One region of the Enterobacter sp. Taxon_2 genome, then DNA from elsewhere that is predicted to be linked to it. Evidence: predicted binding sites of a transcription regulator. Region 1 holds the regulator's gene; each other region holds the start of a gene.
The links. The regulator CRP, encoded in region 1, controls carbon source genes, mostly activating them, when cyclic AMP is high. The targets are predictions, from matches to a motif close to ATGTGANNNNNNTCACAT.

Region 2: a site for CRP is predicted at 1,898-1,915, ahead of hpt (hypoxanthine phosphoribosyltransferase). Genes of this name have one in related genera too.
Region 3: a site for CRP is predicted at 1,180-1,197, ahead of epd (erythrose-4-phosphate dehydrogenase). Genes of this name have one in related genera too.

The regions. Positions count from the first base shown of each region.
Region 1 covers NZ_CM178024.1:4,421,836-4,425,117, reverse strand. The annotation lists gene AC4IC4_RS21140 (YccS/YhfK family putative transporter) at 1-1,587, opposite strand, end outside; gene crp (cAMP-activated global transcriptional regulator CRP) at 1,645-2,277, opposite strand; gene AC4IC4_RS21130 (OsmC family protein) at 2,589-2,993, shown strand; gene AC4IC4_RS21125 (phosphoribulokinase) at 3,080-3,282, opposite strand, start outside.
Region 2 covers NZ_CM178024.1:800,610-803,891, reverse strand. The annotation lists gene AC4IC4_RS03690 (ABC transporter ATP-binding protein) at 1-371, opposite strand, end outside; gene can (carbonate dehydratase) at 479-1,141, shown strand; gene hpt (hypoxanthine phosphoribosyltransferase) at 1,233-1,769, opposite strand; gene AC4IC4_RS03675 (glucose/quinate/shikimate family membrane-bound PQQ-dependent dehydrogenase) at 1,978-3,282, shown strand, end outside.
Region 3 covers NZ_CM178024.1:4,002,402-4,005,683, reverse strand. The annotation lists gene tkt (transketolase) at 1-1,050, shown strand, start outside; gene epd (erythrose-4-phosphate dehydrogenase) at 1,392-2,411, shown strand; gene pgk (phosphoglycerate kinase) at 2,461-3,282, shown strand, end outside.

The sequences.
Region 1 (3,282 bases):
GCGAATGGCCTGCTGGTCGGCTTCCAGCGCGTCGTGGGCGTTCTGGCGCAGCAGTCCACTTTGCCACTGCGGCCACAGCCAGACCATGCCGCCAAAAGCAATCAGGCAGCCGATCAGGGTATCAATCAGCCTGGCGACAATAAACTGTTCGCCATTGAGCGTGAGCAGCTGCAGGGTATATACCGCCGTCACCGTAAAGCCCACCATCGCCCAGCCGTAGTTTTTGCGGATAATCAGGTAGCTTACCAGCGTGATCGCCAGCATGCCTGCCAGGGTATAGCCTTCCGGCACGTGGAAGTGCAGCGTCACGCCCGCGATGATCAGCCCGGCCATGGTGCCGCCCGCCCGATGCAGAATACGCACCCGCGTGGCGCCGTAGCCGTTCTGAGTGACAAACAGCACGGTCATTAATATCCAGTAGGGTTTCGGCAGATGCAGCGCCATGCCCATCAGGCTGGCGGTACTGAGCATCACGCTAATTCGTGCGGCGTTGCGCAGGGCGGACGATTTAAGAGAAAGATAGCTTTTGAGCGCGGGCAATAGCGGCAGCCGTTTCTGCTTATCCGCCATCAGGTCGCGGGGATAAAGCGGGCGCTGCGTGCGCAACACGCGGGCGATACGGCTGAAGTGCCAGGCGGCAAACTGGCCGACGGGGTTATCCGGATGCTGACGAGCGATTTTCTCCAGCGCGCCCAGCTGTTTGTCCATGTTAAAGCGCGTCGGGTAGCGGTGATAGAGAATATCATCGGCCAGAACGCGCAGGCGTGCGGACACCGTCTGCGCGTTCCAGCGGATCACCGCTTCGGCGTGGCTGCGCTCGACCAGCTTTTGCACCTCCTGCGGGTGGTGCAGGCTCACGGAGATATGCTCCTGCAGATCCAGCCCGACCTGGAAGGTGCGCAGCAGCCGTTTGTACTCGTGGTTCTTGTTGGCGGCGAGCATATGCAGCTGCTGATAGCACTGGCTTATCAGATCCACCACCTTCTGCTGGCGCGTCAGCAGGGGCGGTAAGGATTTTTCCGGATCGGTATGCTGGGTCAGCAGGGTGTATTTGGCTTCGCAGTAATCCGCAAGCTGCACATAGAGCAGGCTCAGGGATTCACGCAGCGGCTGCTCCCGCCACAGCCAGAACCAGAACCAGTTAAACAGGCCGTACCATAATGTCCCCAGGGCGTAGATCAGCAGCGGCTCCCACACCGGCATATTCCCGGCGAGGCTCAGCGTGAAGATGGCCGCAATCAGCGACGCGGGAAGCAGGCGGGCGTGCAGCGAACTGATTTCCGCCGTGACGCCGAGGGTCATCGCCAGCACGGTCAGGATCAGCGGCAGCGGGATATCACGAGCCAGTAACAGCTGTACGGCGAGGCTACAGCCCGCAAACAGGCAGCCGCCGATAATCAGGCGTTTGAAAAAGCGCTTATGCGGCGTGTCCAGACCGGCGATGTTGCAGCAGGCAGGCACGAGGGAAAACAGCAGACCTTGCTGAAGATGTCCGAGGATCAGGCCTATGGCCACGGGAAGACACAACACCAGCGTTTGTCGCAGTGCGTAGTTAACTTCCGGGTGATAGATCAGCCTGCGCCACATGGAGAGTAGAGACAAAAACGGCGTGACACCTTGCGATGGCACGCCGTTTAAGCGGAATTAACGCGTTCCGTAAACCACGATGGTTTTACCGTGGGCAGAGATCAGGTTTTGATCTTCCAGCATTTTCAGGATACGGCCCACTGTTTCACGGGAGCAACCGACGATCTGACCAATTTCCTGACGGGTAATTTTAATTTGCATGCCGTCCGGGTGGGTCATGGCGTCTGGCTGTTTCGCCAGGTTCAGCAGGGTCTGTGCGATACGGCCAGTCACGTCCAGGAAGGCGAGGTTGCCCACTTTCTCTGAGGTGACCTGCAGACGGCGCGCCATCTGGGAAGAAAGACGCATCAGGATGTCAGGGTTAACCTGAATCAGCTGACGGAACTTCTTGTAAGAAATTTCAGCCACTTCACATGCTGTCTTTGCACGAACCCAGGCGCTACGTTCCTGGCCCTCTTCAAACAGGCCCAGTTCACCGATGAAATCGCCCTGGTTCAGATAAGAAAGGATCATCTCTTTCCCTTCTTCATCTTTGATCAGCACTGCCACCGAGCCTTTAACGATGTAATACAACGTTTCCGCTTTTTCACCCTGGTGAATCAGCGTGCTCTTTGATGGGTACTTATGAATGTGGCAATGAGACAAGAACCATTCGAGAGTCGGGTCTGTTTGCGGTTTGCCAAGCACCATGCGCTGTTATCCTCTGTTATAAGCTGTCACCAGAGTCATCAGATGCATCCGGACTCTGGGGTTGCAATCGAATTCTTACCCATACCCTGGGAAGTCGGCTACCGTAACGTTTCGCAGCCAGTAAAGTTTGATGTCCTCTGCATACATGTGTAACGTCAATGTATTACTGTAGCATCCAGAGTGTTTTAGCATAGCTTTCGCCGCGTGTCTCCTGGTGTCTCGCTTCAGCATGATGCAGGTCGCCTTCCATTGCGAGAAATGTAACGCACGCGTAATCTGTCACCAAAAATGCAACGTTGGAGTTTAAGAATATGCAAGCGCGCGTGAAATGGGTTGAAGGTTTAACGTTCCTGGGCGAGTCCGCGTCAGGACACCAGATTTTGATGGACGGTAACTCCGGCGATAAAGCGCCAAGCCCAATGGAAATGGTGCTGATGGCGGCAGGGGGATGCAGCGCCATTGACGTGGTGTCGATTCTGCAAAAAGGTCGTCATGACGTGACGGATTGTGAGGTTAAACTCACGTCAGAACGTCGCGAAGAGGCGCCACGCTTGTTCACCCATATTAATCTGCACTTTGTGGTCACCGGTAAAGAGTTGAAAGACGCAGCGGTCTCGCGTGCGGTGGACCTGTCTGCGGAGAAGTACTGCTCTGTGGCGTTAATGCTGGAGAAAGCGGTAAAAATCACGCATTCGTATGAAGTGATCGAGGCTTAATCTTTTGGCGGGTGGCGCTTCGCTGACCCGCCCTACTAAAGCATGACCGTAGGCCCGGTAAGCGCAGCGCCACCGGGCAAAACAACTCACGCAATCTGCTTCCCCTCCATCAGTCGCTCCACCAGCGGCGTCATGATGAGCTCCATCGCCAGCCCCATTTTTCCGCCCGGCACGACTAACGTATTCATGTGCGAAATAAACGAGCCCTGCAGCATGGCCAGTAGCCAGGGGTAATCAATGCCTTCGAGATTGCGGAAATGGATCACCACAAAGCTCTCATCCAGAGACG
Region 2 (3,282 bases), 1.2 Mb from region 1:
AGCTGCTTGAGGTACTTTTCGCTCCGCTCCAGGGCCTCTTTACGCTCGACGCCGTAATAACCCGCCTGGTTAACAACGATCTGCTGCACCGTCTCAAACGGGTTGAAGTTGAACTCCTGCGGCACCAGACCCAGTTGGCGCTTGGCGTTCACCACATCTTTTTGCAGGTCGTAACCAAAGACGCTCACCCGGCCGGAGGTTTTATTGACCAGCGAGCTGATAATCCCAATGGTGGTCGATTTCCCCGCCCCGTTCGGCCCCAGAAGCGCATAAAAATCACCGGCCTCTACTTTTAGATCTATTCCGCGCAGCGCCTGAACGCCGCCCGGATAGGTTTTTTTAAGCTGCTCAAGCTCCAGTGCAATTGCCATGAAATTAACTTACCTTCCGTTCTGACACACGTTGTGTGGTTTCATTAAAAGTCGGGTTACCCTATAGTAGCGCAACGCAATTACTCGGTTACAGGTCGCTAACCTCCATGAACAACATAGATACACTCATCAGCAACAATGCACTATGGTCAAAAATGCTGGTGGAGGAAGACCCCGGATTTTTTGGAAAACTCGCGCAGGCGCAAAACCCACGCTTTCTCTGGATTGGATGCTCCGACAGCCGCGTACCGGCGGAGCGCCTGACCGGCCTCGAGCCCGGCGAACTGTTTGTTCACCGCAACGTTGCCAACCTGGTGATTCACACCGATCTCAATTGTCTTTCTGTTGTTCAGTATGCCGTTGACGTTCTGCAAGTCGAGCACATCATCATTTGCGGCCACTACGGCTGCGGCGGCGTGCAGGCGGCGGTTGAAAACACGGAACTGGGGCTCATTGATAACTGGCTGCTGCACATCCGCGATATCTGGTTCAAACATAGCTCACTGCTGGGCGAAATGCCGCAGGAGCGTCGCATGGATACCCTGTGCGAACTCAACGTGATGGAGCAGGTATATAACCTGGGCCACTCAACGATCATGCAATCGGCGTGGAAACGCGGGCAGAAGGTCTCGATCCACGGCTGGGCGTACGGCATTCATGACGGTCTGCTGCGCAATCTTGAAGTGACCGCCACCAACCGCGAAACGCTGGAGCAGCGTTACCGTTCGGGAATTGCCAACCTTCAGCTTAAGCATGTGAACCATAAATAAACAAAGCCGGGTGGCGGCTGCGCCTTACCCGGCCTACATGTGCCCATTCGTAGGCCCGGTAAGCGCAGCGCCACCGGGCAACAAACCGCAATTACTCGTCCAGCAATACCACTTTCCCAACATACGGCAGATAGCGATAACGCTGCGCGTAGTCAATGCCGTAACCGACGACGAATTCATCCGGAATCGAGAAACCGACAAACTCTACCGGCACCTGCACTTCACGGCGGTCAGGCTTATCCAGCAGGGTGCAAATCGCCAGCGATTTTGGCTCACGCAGGCTCAGGATCTCGCGCACTTTTGACAGCGTGTTGCCGGAGTCGATGATGTCTTCCACGATCAACACATCTTTGCCACGAATATCTTCATCCAGATCTTTCAGGATTTTCACATCACGGGTGGTGGACATGCCGCTGCCGTAGCTGGAGGCGGTCATAAAATCGACCTCATGGGGCACATGCACTTCACGGCACAGGTCGGCCATGAACATGAAAGAGCCGCGCAACAGACCGACCAGCACCATTTCGCTGCCGCTGTCCTTGTAATGTTCGGTGATTTGACGACCCAGTTCGGCGATACGCGCTTTGATCTCGGCTTCCGGGATCATCACTTCAACAGTATGTTTCATATTACTAACCAAATGATTTTGATGAAAATCTCTCAATACGGATGAGTTAATATCCAGCACTGATACGCAAGCCAGCCATTATATCAGCAAATGGATAACCCTGGCGTATGAGTTATAAAAAGCAAATATTGTGATTCCGATCACACTTGTTAATACCTATAATTAGTTGCTAGCAAATTATTAACAAAAACTGACGAGTACACTTTCTATGGCTGAAACAAACTCTAAACAGCCGCGTCTACTGGTGACATTAACAGCGGCGTTCGCAGCCTTCTGCGCGCTGTATCTGTTAATCGGTGGCGTCTGGCTGGTCGCGATCGGCGGCTCCTGGTACTACCCGATTGCGGGCCTGGTTATGCTTGGCGTAACCGTCCTGCTCTGGCGTAGAAAACAATCTGCACTGTGGCTGTATGCCGCACTCCTTCTTGCCACCATGATCTGGGGCGTCTGGGAAGTTGGCTTTGACTTCTGGGCGCTGACGCCGCGCAGCGACATCCTGGTCTTCTTCGGTATCTGGCTGATCCTGCCGTTCGTCTGGCGTCGCCTGATTGTGCCTTCCAGCGGTGCTGTGGCGGGCCTGGTTGTTGCCCTGCTGATTACCGGCGGCATCCTGACATGGGCCGGCTTTAACGACCCGCAGGAGATCAACGGTACGCTGAACGCAGAATCGACGCCTGCGGCGGCTATCTCGCAGGTAGCGGACGGCGACTGGCCTGCGTATGGTCGTAATCAGGAAGGTCAGCGTTACTCTCCGCTGAAGCAGATCAACGCGGACAACGTTAAGAACCTGAAAGAAGCCTGGGTATTCCGTACCGGCGACCTGAAGATGCCGAACGATCCGGGTGAACTGACCAACGAAGTCACCCCGATCAAAGTGGGCAACATGCTCTACCTGTGTACGGCGCACCAGCGTCTGTTCGCGCTCGATGCGGCCACCGGTAAAGAGAAATGGCACTTCGATCCGCAGCTGAACTCCAACCCGTCCTTCCAGCACGTCACCTGCCGTGGCGTCTCTTATCACGAAGCGCGCGCCGATAACGCGAGCCCGGAAGTGGTTGCCGACTGTCCGCGCCGCATCATGCTGCCGGTCAACGATGGTCGTCTGTTCGCCATCAATGCCGAAACGGGCAAGCTGTGCGAAACCTTTGCCAACAAAGGTATCCTGAATCTACAGACCAACATGCCGGACACCACGCCGGGTCTGTATGAGCCAACCTCGCCGCCGATCATCACCGATAAAACCATCGTGATTGCCGGTTCGGTAACGGATAACTTCTCCACGCGTGAAACCTCCGGCGTTATCCGCGGTTTCGACGTGAATACCGGTAAACTGCTGTGGGCCTTCGACCCGGGCGCGAAAGATCCGAATGCGATCCCGTCGGACGAGCACACCTTTACCTTTAACTCGCCAAACTCCTGGGCCCCGGCTGCGTATGACGCGAAGCTGGACCTGGTCTACCTGCCGATGGGCGTTACTACGCCAGATATCTGGGGCGGTAACCGCACGCCGGAG
Region 3 (3,282 bases), 420 kb from region 1:
GCGAAAGCGTTCCCGCAGGAAGCGGCTGAATTCACCCGTCGTATGAAAGGCGACATGCCGTCCGACTTCGACGCGAAAGCGAACGAGTTCATCGCTAAGCTGCAGGCGAACCCGTCTAAAATCGCGAGCCGTAAAGCGTCTCAGAATGCGATTGAAGCGTTCGGTCCTCTGCTGCCTGAATTCCTCGGCGGCTCCGCTGACCTGGCGCCATCTAACCTGACCCTGTGGTCCGGTTCTAAGCCAATCAACGAAGATACTGCCGGTAACTACATCCATTACGGTGTACGTGAATTCGGTATGACTGCGATTGCCAACGGTATCTCCCTGCACGGTGGTTTCCTGCCGTACACCTCTACCTTCCTGATGTTCGTTGAATATGCACGTAACGCCGTGCGTATGGCCGCGCTGATGAAACAGCGTCAGGTGATGGTCTACACCCACGACTCCATCGGTCTGGGCGAAGACGGTCCAACTCACCAGCCGGTAGAGCAGGTGGCTTCCCTGCGCGTGACCCCAAACATGAGCACATGGCGTCCGTGTGACCAGGTTGAATCCGCGGTAGCGTGGAAATACGGCGTTGAGCGTCAGGACGGTCCAACCGCGCTGATCCTCTCCCGTCAGAACCTGGCACAGCAGGAGCGTACCCCTGAGCAGCTGGCGAACATCGCTCGCGGTGGTTACGTGCTGAAAGATAGCGCGGGCCAGCCAGAGCTGATCTTCATCGCCACCGGTTCTGAAGTTGAACTGGCTGTGGCAGCGTGGGAAAAACTGACTGCCGAAGGCGTGAAGGCGCGCGTGGTCTCCATGCCGTCTACCGACGCGTTCGACAAGCAGGATGCCGCTTACCGTGAATCCGTGCTGCCTAAAGCGGTTTCCGCTCGCGTGGCAGTGGAAGCGGGTATCGCTGACTACTGGTTCAAATACGTGGGCCTGAACGGCGCTATCGTCGGTATGACCACCTTCGGTGAGTCTGCTCCGGCAGAGCAGTTGTTCGAAGAGTTCGGCTTCACCGTTGAGAACGTTGTCGCGAAAGCGAAAGAACTGCTGTAATCGTTTGTACGGTGCGGGCTGATGCCCTCACCCCAGCCCTCTCCCACTGGGAGAGGGTGCAAACACTAAAAACGGTAACCTCTCGGTTACCGTTTTGCTTTTACCTCGCCGTAAATTATTCCACCTAAAATGTGACGCAAGTCATATAGCTCGCTTATTCATCTGGACAGACATTCCTTTTATTCCCCGATTCGCTTATTCTTGCTGAAGCGTTTCAGTCGATTAAATGTTCGACAATTGACCAATCAATCGCAGTTTGTGACAGCAAGGATTCCCCTTCGGGCGTAGCTGGATTACTCTTTCAGCCACCTCAAACTCAGGGATTGCTTTGCAGGAGATCTATGACCGTACGCGTAGCGATTAATGGCTTCGGTCGCATCGGACGTAATGTGGTTCGTGCTTTGTATGAATCCGGACGTCGGGCGGAAATAACCGTGGTGGCAATCAATGAACTGGCGGATGCCACGGGCATGGCGCATTTGTTGAAATATGACACCAGCCACGGACGCTTTGCCTGGGATGTGCGCCAGGAAAGAGATCAGCTCTTTGTGGGTGACGACGCTATTCGTGTGCTGCATGAGAACAGCATCTCCGGGCTACCCTGGCGTGAACTGGGTGTGGATGTGGTGCTTGACTGTACCGGTGTCTACGGCAACCGCGAACATGGCGAAGCGCATCTGGCTGCCGGCGCGAAAAAAGTCCTGTTTTCTCATCCCGGCAGTAACGACCTCGACGCGACCGTCGTGTTTGGCGTCAACCAGCATGAGCTGCAGGCCGAACACCGCATTGTTTCCAACGCCTCCTGTACCACCAACTGCATTATTCCGGTCATCAAACTGTTAGACGATGCGTATGGCATTGAATCCGGCACCGTGACCACGATTCACTCCGCCATGCACGATCAGCAGGTTATCGACGCCTACCATCCGGATTTACGACGCACTCGCGCGGCGAGCCAGTCAATCATTCCGGTGGATACGAAACTGGCGGCAGGGATCACCCGAATTTTTCCGCAGTTTAATGACCGGTTTGAAGCGATTGCCGTGCGTGTTCCAACGATTAACGTCACTGCAATCGACCTTAGCGTGACGGTGAAAAAACCGGTAAAAGCCTGTGAAGTCAACCTGTTGCTGCAAAAAGCGGCACAGGGTGCATTTCATGGTATAGTTGACTATACGGAATTACCGTTGGTCTCAGTAGATTTTAACCACGACCCGCACAGTGCCATCGTTGATGGCACGCAAACGAGGGTTAGTGGTGCACACCTTATCAAGACGCTGGTCTGGTGTGATAACGAATGGGGCTTTGCTAACCGAATGCTCGACACCACGTTAGCAATGGCCGCTCAAGGTTTCAGGTAAGACGCATCGTGCGTCTGCAAAACTTTAAGAATCAACGAGAGGATTCACCATGTCTGTAATTAAGATGACCGATCTGGATCTGGCTGGTAAACGCGTTTTCATCCGTGCCGATCTGAACGTACCGGTTAAAGATGGCAAAGTGACCAGCGACGCGCGTATCCGTGCATCTCTGCCAACCATCGAACTGGCTCTGAAGCAGGGCGCGAAAGTGATGGTCACCTCCCACCTGGGTCGTCCAACTGAAGGCGAGTACAACGAAGAGTTCTCTCTGCTGCCAGTGGTTAATTACCTGAAAGACAAACTGTCCAACCCGGTTCGCCTGGTGAAAGATTACCTGGACGGCGTTGACGTTGCAGCCGGTGAACTGGTTGTTCTGGAAAACGTTCGCTTCAACAAAGGCGAAAAGAAAGACGACGAAACCCTGTCCAAAAAATATGCTGCACTGTGCGACGTATTCGTGATGGATGCCTTCGGTACGGCTCACCGTGCACAGGCTTCAACCCACGGTATCGGTAAATTCGCAGACGTAGCGTGTGCCGGTCCTCTGCTGGCTGACGAACTGGAAGCGCTGGGTAAAGCACTGAAAGAACCTGCTCGTCCAATGGTGGCTATCGTTGGTGGTTCTAAAGTTTCTACCAAACTGACCGTTCTGGATTCCCTGTCTAAAATCGCTGACCAGCTGATCGTTGGCGGTGGTATCGCGAACACCTTCGTTGCCGCTCAGGGCCACAACGTGGGTAAATCCCTGTACGAAGCAGATCTGGTTGACGAAGCCAAACGCCTGCTGAGCACCTGCGATATCCCGGTTCCAACTGACGTTCGCGTCGCGACCGAGTTCTCCGAAACCGCAACCGCGACTCTGAAGTCTGTA